DNA from 2 places in the Dendrosporobacter sp. 1207_IL3150 genome. Region 2 is predicted to be linked to the other one. Evidence: a T-box and tRNA genes for the amino acid it is inferred to sense, from the RefSeq annotation. Region 2 holds a T-box; the other holds one or more tRNA genes.
What was found. The T-box of region 2 lies ahead of thrS (threonine--tRNA ligase). A T-box ahead of a tRNA ligase gene usually reads a tRNA of that ligase, here a tRNA-Thr.
Positions count from the first base shown of each region.

Region 1 (4,345 bases), on a different contig from region 2:
ATCTTGGTTTTGCGGCATTTGATTTTTTGCGGAATGGCGGTACTGACGCAATGATTACTATCCAAAACAATCAGATTGAACCGCTTGAATTTGACAAAATTCGCGATCCTGCTACTGGTAAAACTAAAATCAGGCTTGTTAATATAGACTCTGTCCAATATCAAGTTGCAAGAGAATTTATGATTAGATTAGAAGAGCAGGATTTAAATTCGAGTGTAATTCTAAAAAAGATGGCTCTTCTAACTAGAACTAGCCCGGATAATTTTATAAGAAAATACCAATATATCACTCAGTAAGACGGAAGAATATATTTAAATTGCCTGACAATACTAATTATGTAAGTATTGGAGGGGCAACTATGGATTCAGTTGGTGCTATTTTGTTCAGGGTAGTAGCAACATTAGGAGTTATACTAATTGCGTTGAAACTTGTTGGTCAACGTCGTATAAGTGAGCTAAATACGCTGGAGGCAGCGGTTTTTATCGTTGCCGCTACTGCTGCCGGCACGGTTATTGCCGATTCGAACGCAGATATTAGTGCTGCGATTATCGCTCTTATCATACTAGGAGCTATTCAGTTTAATATCGGACTGCTTACGAAAATGCGTGAGTTTAATTGTAGAAGAATATTAAAGCCGATTATTATAATTGAAGATGGAAGTTTGTTGCAGGAAAATCTGAAAAAATTACCTATTTCTACTGATCGACTTTTAGAGTTGCTACGTGGTAAAGATGTTTTCAATATAAATGAGGTTGAAATAGCATTATTTGAACCTAGTGGAAATCTAAGTGTTTTGAAAAAGGCACGATATCAGCCAATTACTCCAAATCAGCTTAATTTAGAGGTTGAACAAAATTTGGTATTAGTTCCGGTTATTATAGATGGAAATCTGCAAGAAGATGCTCTTAAAAATCTAGGATTTTCAGTAGTGCAGATTGCAGAATTTGAAAAGCTTAACAAAGAAAAATTAAATGAGGTTTTCGTAGCTTTTATGGATAAGGAGCATAATCTTCATTTAGTAAATAAAAACGATGCTGAAAGTAAAATGTTTATACATTGACAAGGGTGCTCCCTTGTTTTTTTTCGTGCAAGATAACCATAAATCTATGAGATATCAGTTTTCTGAGGTTCAATATAACTGTTGCGACTTGCGCGGGTATAATTGCGTCGACTCATAATTGAAAATGCCACGATGTAGTGTATAATGTTATAAGTGAGAGAGCTGGAAAATATTATAAAGGATGTGCTGCTATGAATGAAAATATAATTGCTGTAATTATTGGAATTATTGAAGGACTAACAGAATTTCTGCCAGTATCTTCAACCGGACATATGATTCTAGTCGGGTCTATGCTAAATTTTGAAGGAGAAATTGCTAGTGTTTTTCAGGTTTTTATCCAGCTAGGTGCTATACTTTCAGTCCTTTTTATATATAGAGAAAAGTTTGTTCAGATGCTCCAGCCGAGAAAACTGAGTCTTTATGGTCGCGGATTAACTGCTCAGCACGTGCTTGCAGGTATAGTTCCTGTTATGGGGATTGGTTACCTTCTTCATTCTCCTATTAAAACGTATCTGTTTTCTCCTTATACAGTTATTATCGGTTTGGTAGCTGGTGCCGTATTGATGTTGTTAGCGGAGAAACTTACTAGTCGTCCTAGTACCCGTGATGTTGATCAAATTACAATAAAACAAGCTTTTTTTGTTGGACTTTTCCAAGTTTTGGCTCTATGGCCTGGTTTTTCACGCTCAGGCTCTACGATTGCGGGTGGACTGTTTTTCGGTTTAAGTCGCAAAGCTGCAGCCGATTTTTCATTTATTATTGCAGCGCCTCTAATGGCGGTAGCTTGTTTATATGACCTATTGAAGGTCTGGAGTAAACTTAGCAGTTCAGACATTACGATGTTTGCTATTGGTTTTGCAGTGTCTTTTGTGGTTGCGTATATATCAGTAATGTGGTTCTTACGTTTTCTGAATAACTCTTCATTAGCGGCATTTGCTTATTATCGCTTTGTTCTTGCGGCGTTTTCCTATTATTATTTTTTTGTTCGATGACCAGGCCTTTATATAACATGGGCACAGGCCCAGCGGATAAGTCCCTGGATAAATTCGGCTAATGTTCATTTGATAAAGTAAGTTGTTTGTTAAAGTCATATAGAACAATTAAAAAATGAAAAAATTAACATCATAAAAGACTTTACATTTGAAAGCTCTTATGATAATATTATTACTTGTGACGAGGTAATTATTTATCGCGGGGTGGAGCAGTTGGTAGCTCGTCGGGCTCATAACCCGAAGGCCACAGGTTCAAGTCCTGTCCCCGCAACCAACTTATTAATCACTTAACAGCTAAAAAGTTATTGACATAATAAGTCGAATAATATATAATAACCTTGTTGTTGACGAAGCAAAATGCTGGCATAGCTCAATTGGTAGAGCAGCTGACTTGTAATCAGCAGGTTGGGGGTTCAAGTCCTCTTGCCAGCTCCATAATGGATGGGTTCCCGAGTGGCTAAAGGGAGCAGACTGTAAATCTGCCGGCTCTGCCTTCGTTGGTTCGAATCCAACCCCATCCACCATTTAATCGCGGGGTGGAGCAGTTGGTAGCTCGTCGGGCTCATAACCCGAAGGTCGTAGGTTCAAGTCCTGCCCCCGCAACCAACATCTATTTGCTGGTGTAGCTCAGTCGGCAGAGCGTATCCTTGGTAAGGATAAGGTCACCGGTTCAATCCCGGTCACTAGCTCCATAATATAATACGGCGGCGTAGCTCAGCTGGCTAGAGCATTCGGTTCATACCCGAAGTGTCCGGGGTTCAAATCCCTGCGCCGCCACCAATAACAACAGTTAACTTCGTGAAAACGGAGTTTTTTTATGTTTTAATGCGAAAACACTCCATGCTAAAATAAGTGTTTTAACTATTAAGTGTATAAAATAAATTTTGGTTGGAAATATTTATAAAGGCTGTAATTTCTAAGTTTCATAGTGGTGTGCTTAAAATCCGCGGCTCAGTCAGAATAATAAAGAATTTTACACAAAAGGGTTTTGGTGGAAAAACAACATACCCGGATGCGTGGGCTATTGACAGCGCGATATAAGTGTGCTAGATTATATTAGTGACATTTTGAAGACGTGTCATATTTACAGGTAAGAGGGGTGCAAAAAATGCGCAATGCAGTAACATTGGCCTGTGTTGAATGCAAACAACGCAATTATCAGTCCAATAAGAACAAAAAAAATGACCCGGATAGATTAGAATTCAATAAGTACTGCAAGTTTTGTCAAAAACATACTTTACACAAAGAAACTAAATAAATTATAATTAATCTGTTGATTAACATAAGTAGGGGTATAGCTCAATTGGTAGAGTAGCGGTCTCCAAAACCGTTGGTTGTGGGTTCAAGTCCTACTGCCCCTGCCATATAACTTTGTGTTAAGCTCAATAGCAGTACGCTACGGGGATGTGAAGAAAATGGCTGCTCAAGAAACAGCTGTGCAAGGCACTACTTCGCGCTGGAAGAGATTTTTCCGAGAAGTAAAAGCCGAACTGAAAAAAGTATCATGGCCGAATAAGCAAGAACTTATATCGTTTACAGGTATTGTATTTGTTTCTGTTGTTGCAGTTTCAGTATTGATTTGGCTCGTTGATATGTTTTTTAATGAGTTATTGCATTTAATTATACGATAAGCCGGCTAAGGGGGTGAGGGACGTAGCAGAGCGTCCCTTCAGGTGATGGAATCCGAAAGAAATTGGTATGTAATCCATACATATTCCGGTTATGAAAACAAAGTTAAAGCCAATCTAGAACGTAAAGTTCATTCGATGGCGATGGAAAACGAAATCTTCCGCGTACTTGTACCGATGGAAGATGAAGTTGAAATTAAAGATGGCAAGAAAAAAATTGCCAAGAAAAAAGTTTTCCCGGGCTATGTTTTGGTTGAAATGATTGTAAATGACCGTTCATGGTATGTAGTGCGTAATACACCCGGTGTAACTGGTTTTGTCGGATCTGGCACTAAACCAATCCCACTCACTGATGCCGAAGTAAAACGTATCCTTAAGGCGATGGGAATTGAAGAACTCAAGCCAAAGATTGATATTGAGGTGTCTCAGCACGTGCGTATAAATTCTGGTGCTTTTGAGAATTGGACAGCCACAGTCACTGAGATATATCCTGACCGCAGCAAGCTGAAGGTGCTTGTAAATATGTTTGGACGTGAAACTCCAGTTGAATTGGATTTTACTCAAGTAGAAAAGATATAGGTATTTATTTAAGGAGGTGTAACATAAATGGCTAAAAAGGTTGTTAAACTTGTAAAACTACAAGTCCCTGCTGGCAAAGCTACTCC
Region 1 is NZ_JBAIYU010000032.1:119,599-123,943, reverse strand. It holds gene pfp (diphosphate--fructose-6-phosphate 1-phosphotransferase) at 1-296, shown strand, start outside; gene V6C17_RS15640 (DUF421 domain-containing protein) at 359-1,060, shown strand; gene V6C17_RS15635 (undecaprenyl-diphosphate phosphatase) at 1,252-2,052, shown strand; tRNA gene V6C17_RS15630 (tRNA-Met) at 2,251-2,326, shown strand; tRNA gene V6C17_RS15625 (tRNA-Thr) at 2,412-2,487, shown strand; tRNA gene V6C17_RS15620 (tRNA-Tyr) at 2,492-2,576, shown strand; tRNA gene V6C17_RS15615 (tRNA-Met) at 2,583-2,658, shown strand; tRNA gene V6C17_RS15610 (tRNA-Thr) at 2,669-2,744, shown strand; tRNA gene V6C17_RS15605 (tRNA-Met) at 2,756-2,832, shown strand; gene rpmG (50S ribosomal protein L33) at 3,161-3,310, shown strand; tRNA gene V6C17_RS15595 (tRNA-Trp) at 3,341-3,416, shown strand; gene secE (preprotein translocase subunit SecE) at 3,468-3,683, shown strand; gene nusG (transcription termination/antitermination protein NusG) at 3,729-4,259, shown strand; gene rplK (50S ribosomal protein L11) at 4,287-4,345, shown strand, end outside.
Region 1: it encodes a tRNA-Thr, which carries the amino acid that the T-box ahead of thrS (threonine--tRNA ligase) is inferred to sense. The anticodon was not compared.

Region 2 (4,345 bases):
GGAGTGGTGTATCTGCTGCCGAGATAATCACCAATGTAGAGAAGAATGCATTAAAAGGATCGATTATCCTGTTTCACATACATGGCAAAAATACTGCAGAGGCTCTAGATACAATAATTCCTGATTTAAAGAGCAAAGGATACTTATTAACAAATTTGAGTGATTTACGTATATGACTCGTTTAGGCAGGTATTGTATATGTCTTAACGGACATCCTACAAACGACAGGATAGAAGGAGGTTAATTATGTCTATTTACTTAAGAAATGTTGATTTTGAAGAATTGAACCATCATTTTGACAGTATAAGATGCCGCGAAGGTGATAAGATTGATGCAGCGCTGCTAGTTTACAGAATAAAAAATGAAAACAGTGATGAACATGCATATGCCGTTGGTCGTACTAAGTTTTCGATCGAAGATATGGCCGAAATTGTTGGTGTTTTGGTTAATGCGTTAAACAGCGAAGTTGCGGTGAAAACGGAAATGGAAGGATGGACTCCTGGAATGAAAATCGGACAAATTTATGAATACTCCCCCGAATTACCGCCTTCGTAAGATAATATTATAGTTAGAGCTATTATCTTTTCTTCATCATAACTAGGATTCTTGACTAAATTGAGAGAATAGTATGCTAAAAAGGGACTAGGAGCGATTAATGTGTATAGTTTTCCTTTAGCAGAAAGTGAACAAATCTTAAACAAAGATTTTGCTAATTTATATTGTGATGGCGATGCTTTTAATGGGGCTTTATATTTAACAAATGAAAGAATTGTTTTTGTAGGGTATCTTCTTGATATTAATAACAAATATATTGAGGAGATACCATTGGTACATATCAAGGAGATAAAAAAGGATAAGACGTTCTTTGTTATCCCTAATTGTTTACTGGTTGAGACTATAAAAGAGCGCAATTTGAAGTTTATTATTAGTAAGAGAGATAAGTGGTACTCTAAGATTTTAGAAGAAATCAACAAACTATAGAATGCTAGCATCTGTTGTCAACAATTACATTAGATACGTTTTGAAAAACAAGCCATATGCGATTAGTTTTGCTAACGCATATGGCTTGTTTTTCTTGCAGTAATTGTTTTGTATGCAATCAAGATGTAAAACATATAATAGACCTAGAAGGGAGTGAGGCTCGTGAAACTACTTTCTGTTGGTTTAAATGATACAACAGACGATGTGCGGACAAGGTTGCAAAATGATTGTATATCATTAAATAAAGAAGGCTTCCGAATTGCACTAGATGAAATTATTAAAGGGGATTATAGATTCATTGGCTGCAACGTTATAGAAGGCGAACTATCTTTTCGGAACTATGAACGTATAAAAAACTTACTTAAAAACCAGGTTGCTAATATTTTAGCCGAATTGATAGTAATGCATGAAGAAAAGAAAATAATTAAAAGGATTATTGAGCAAAATTATTATTATTTTAGCCAGTTGGAGCGAGATGAAATTTATTGCAATGCTATAAAACTGCTTAAATGTACAGATATAATCGACCCTGCTTTCAGCTATAATGCACGTCGTGATAATGTAGCATCCAAGATTCTTGAGTATCTTGATAACCACCACGAGCTCGTAGTTGAAGGCTTTATAAACTTTAGGCTGAAAGATTATCGTGAAAAGCTTGTAGATTTAGTTGATAAAGCAGTGGATGATTTCATGATGGAGATGGAGTATAAAGAATTTATCGGCGTACTTAGATATTTTGTAGATGTTCAAGAGACTCGAACTGAAGAAGTACACGTAGTAATTGATAATAGTGGTACTTATAAAGTATTAGATAACCAAGGTAAAGCAATAAGCAGCCAATATCTTGAAAACTGCACAATAAGCAGTTTTTCTGACATAAACTATGAAGATCTACTAATTACAGCATTAATAACGATAGCTCCATATAGTATAATATTACACAATGACAATTTTAATGGTATCTCTAATGTAGTGGAAACTATTAACAATGTTTTTGAGGGGCGTGTAATAACTTGCAACGGATGTGAGTTCTGTTTAAAGAGTGTTGAATCTTGACAGTTCGAATGGATAAATATATAATTAATAAAAAATTAATTATTTAAAAAGTAATGCAGAGGACACGATAATAGATTTTAAAGCGTTACAGAGAGAAAATGCCACAGGCTGCAAGCATTTTACGCGTAAGCTATTATTACCACCTCTAAACTGCGCGGCTGAAATATAGTAAGCCTAGCCGGGGTAGTTCCCGTTATAAAAATTAAGATGGACTTTATTAAAGTCAATCAGGGTGGAACCGCGGGTAGAACTCTCGTCCCTATTTGGGAATGAGAGTTTTTTTATTTATTGTCAGGAGGTTATATAAGTGGAAAAACTAAAAATTACACTTAAAGATGGGGCAATCCGTGAAGTTGATCATGGTATTACTTTGGCCGAATTTGCACAGTCATTAAGTCGCAGTTTAGCTAAAAGTGCTTTAGCTGCAAAGTTTGATGGCAGGCCGGTGGATTTGAATTATAAATTGGAGCGCGATGGCAGTGTAGAATTCATAACTTTCGAAGATGGCGAAGGAAAAGAAGTTTTGCGTCATAGTGCTTCGCACATTCTTGCTCAAGCCGTTAAGCGTTTGTATAGTGATGTGAAACTAGCTATCGGACCATCTATAACAAATGGTTTTTATTACGATTTCGATACTCCTCAGCCATTTAGCCCAGAGGATTTAGCAAAGATTCAGACTGAAATGGAGAAGATTGTACAAGAAAATCTTCCTATCGAACGTGTTGAGTTATCGCGAGAACAAGCATTAAGAATGTTTGAAGAACAAGGTGAGACTTATAAAATAGAGTTGATTAAGGACTTGCCTGAAGATGTTACAATTTCGTTATATAAGCAAGGCGAATTCAGCGATTTATGCGCTGGTCCCCATGCTCCGTCAACGGGCCGCGTAAAAGCTGTCAAACTCCAAAGTATTGCAGGTGCTTATTGGCGTGGTGATGAAAAACGCAAAATGCTTCAGCGTATATATGGAACTGCGTTTGAGAAAAAAGCTGAACTTGACGCATATTTGTTAATGTTAGAAGAGGCGGCTAAGCGTGATCACCGCAAGTTGGGTCGTGAATTAGATCTATTCAGTATTCAAGAAGAAGGTCCCGGGTTTCCGTTTTTTCATCCCAAAGGAATGATAATTCGCAACGAACTGGAAAACTTCTGGCGCAAACTTCATGTTAAGTATGGCTATCAGGAAATTAAAACACCTATTATTCTAAATCAAAAATTATGGCAGATGTCTGGTCACTGGGATCATTACCGTGAAAACATGTATTTCACCAACATCGATGAAGAAGGTTATGCAGTAAAGCCGATGAACTGTCCAGGTGGTATTCTAATATATAAAACTCAGCACCACAGTTATCGTGATTTGCCTCTGCGCACTGCCGAAATGGGCTTAGTACATCGCCACGAGCTTTCTGGTGCGTTACATGGACTAATGAGAGTACGTAGCTTTACTCAGGATGATGCCCATATCTTTATGCTCCCATCGCAAATTAAGTCTGAAATTAATGGTGTAATCGATTTGTTTGATACTGTGTATCGTACTTTTGGGTTAAGTTATCATGCTGAATTGAGCACTAAACCGGAAAAAGCCATGGGATCTGATGAAGTTTGGGAAACTGCAACAAACGCTCTTCGTGAATCACTCGAGGAACGTGGAATGAATTATAAGGTTAATGAAGGCGATGGTGCTTTCTATGGCCCTAAAATTGACTTTCATCTGAAAGATTCTATAGGTCGTACTTGGCAATGCGGTACAATTCAGTTGGATATGATGCTACCAGAAAAATTTGACTTGAATTATATTGGGGAGGATGGACAGAAACATCGTCCGGTAATGATTCATCGGGTTGTTTATGGAAGTCTTGAGCGCTTTATTGGAATCTTAATCGAACATTATGCAGGAGCGTTCCCAGTATGGTTGGCACCTGTCCAGGTTAAAATATTGCCAATCACCGATCGACATGTAGAATATGCCAATAAGCTGGCAGCTGTTATGCGTGATAAAGATATTCGAGTTACAGTTGATGATCGTAATGAGAAAATCGGCTATAAAATACGTGAGGGTCAGCTAGAAAAAACACCGTATATTTTAGTTGTAGGTGATAAGGAAGCTGAGACCTATAGCGTCGCAGTACGAAAACGCGGTGAAGGTGATATTGGCGCTCAGGCAGTAGATCAATTTATTTCGGATATTTTGGTAAAAATTGCGGAAAAATCCTAAACGGTGCTTGACTTTATTGGAATAGGATGCTAATATTACAAGGTAACATTAATGATTAAGTAGAAGCCATCCGCTTCTCACCTTGCAGCG
Region 2 is NZ_JBAIYU010000026.1:23,269-27,613, reverse strand. It holds gene V6C17_RS13035 (polysaccharide deacetylase family protein) at 1-176, shown strand, start outside; gene V6C17_RS13030 (hypothetical protein) at 247-555, shown strand; gene V6C17_RS13025 (GRAM domain-containing protein) at 658-981, shown strand; gene ytxC (putative sporulation protein YtxC) at 1,144-2,037, shown strand; T-box leader at 2,082-2,301, shown strand; gene thrS (threonine--tRNA ligase) at 2,345-4,255, shown strand; ribosomal protein L20 leader region at 4,307-4,345, shown strand, end outside.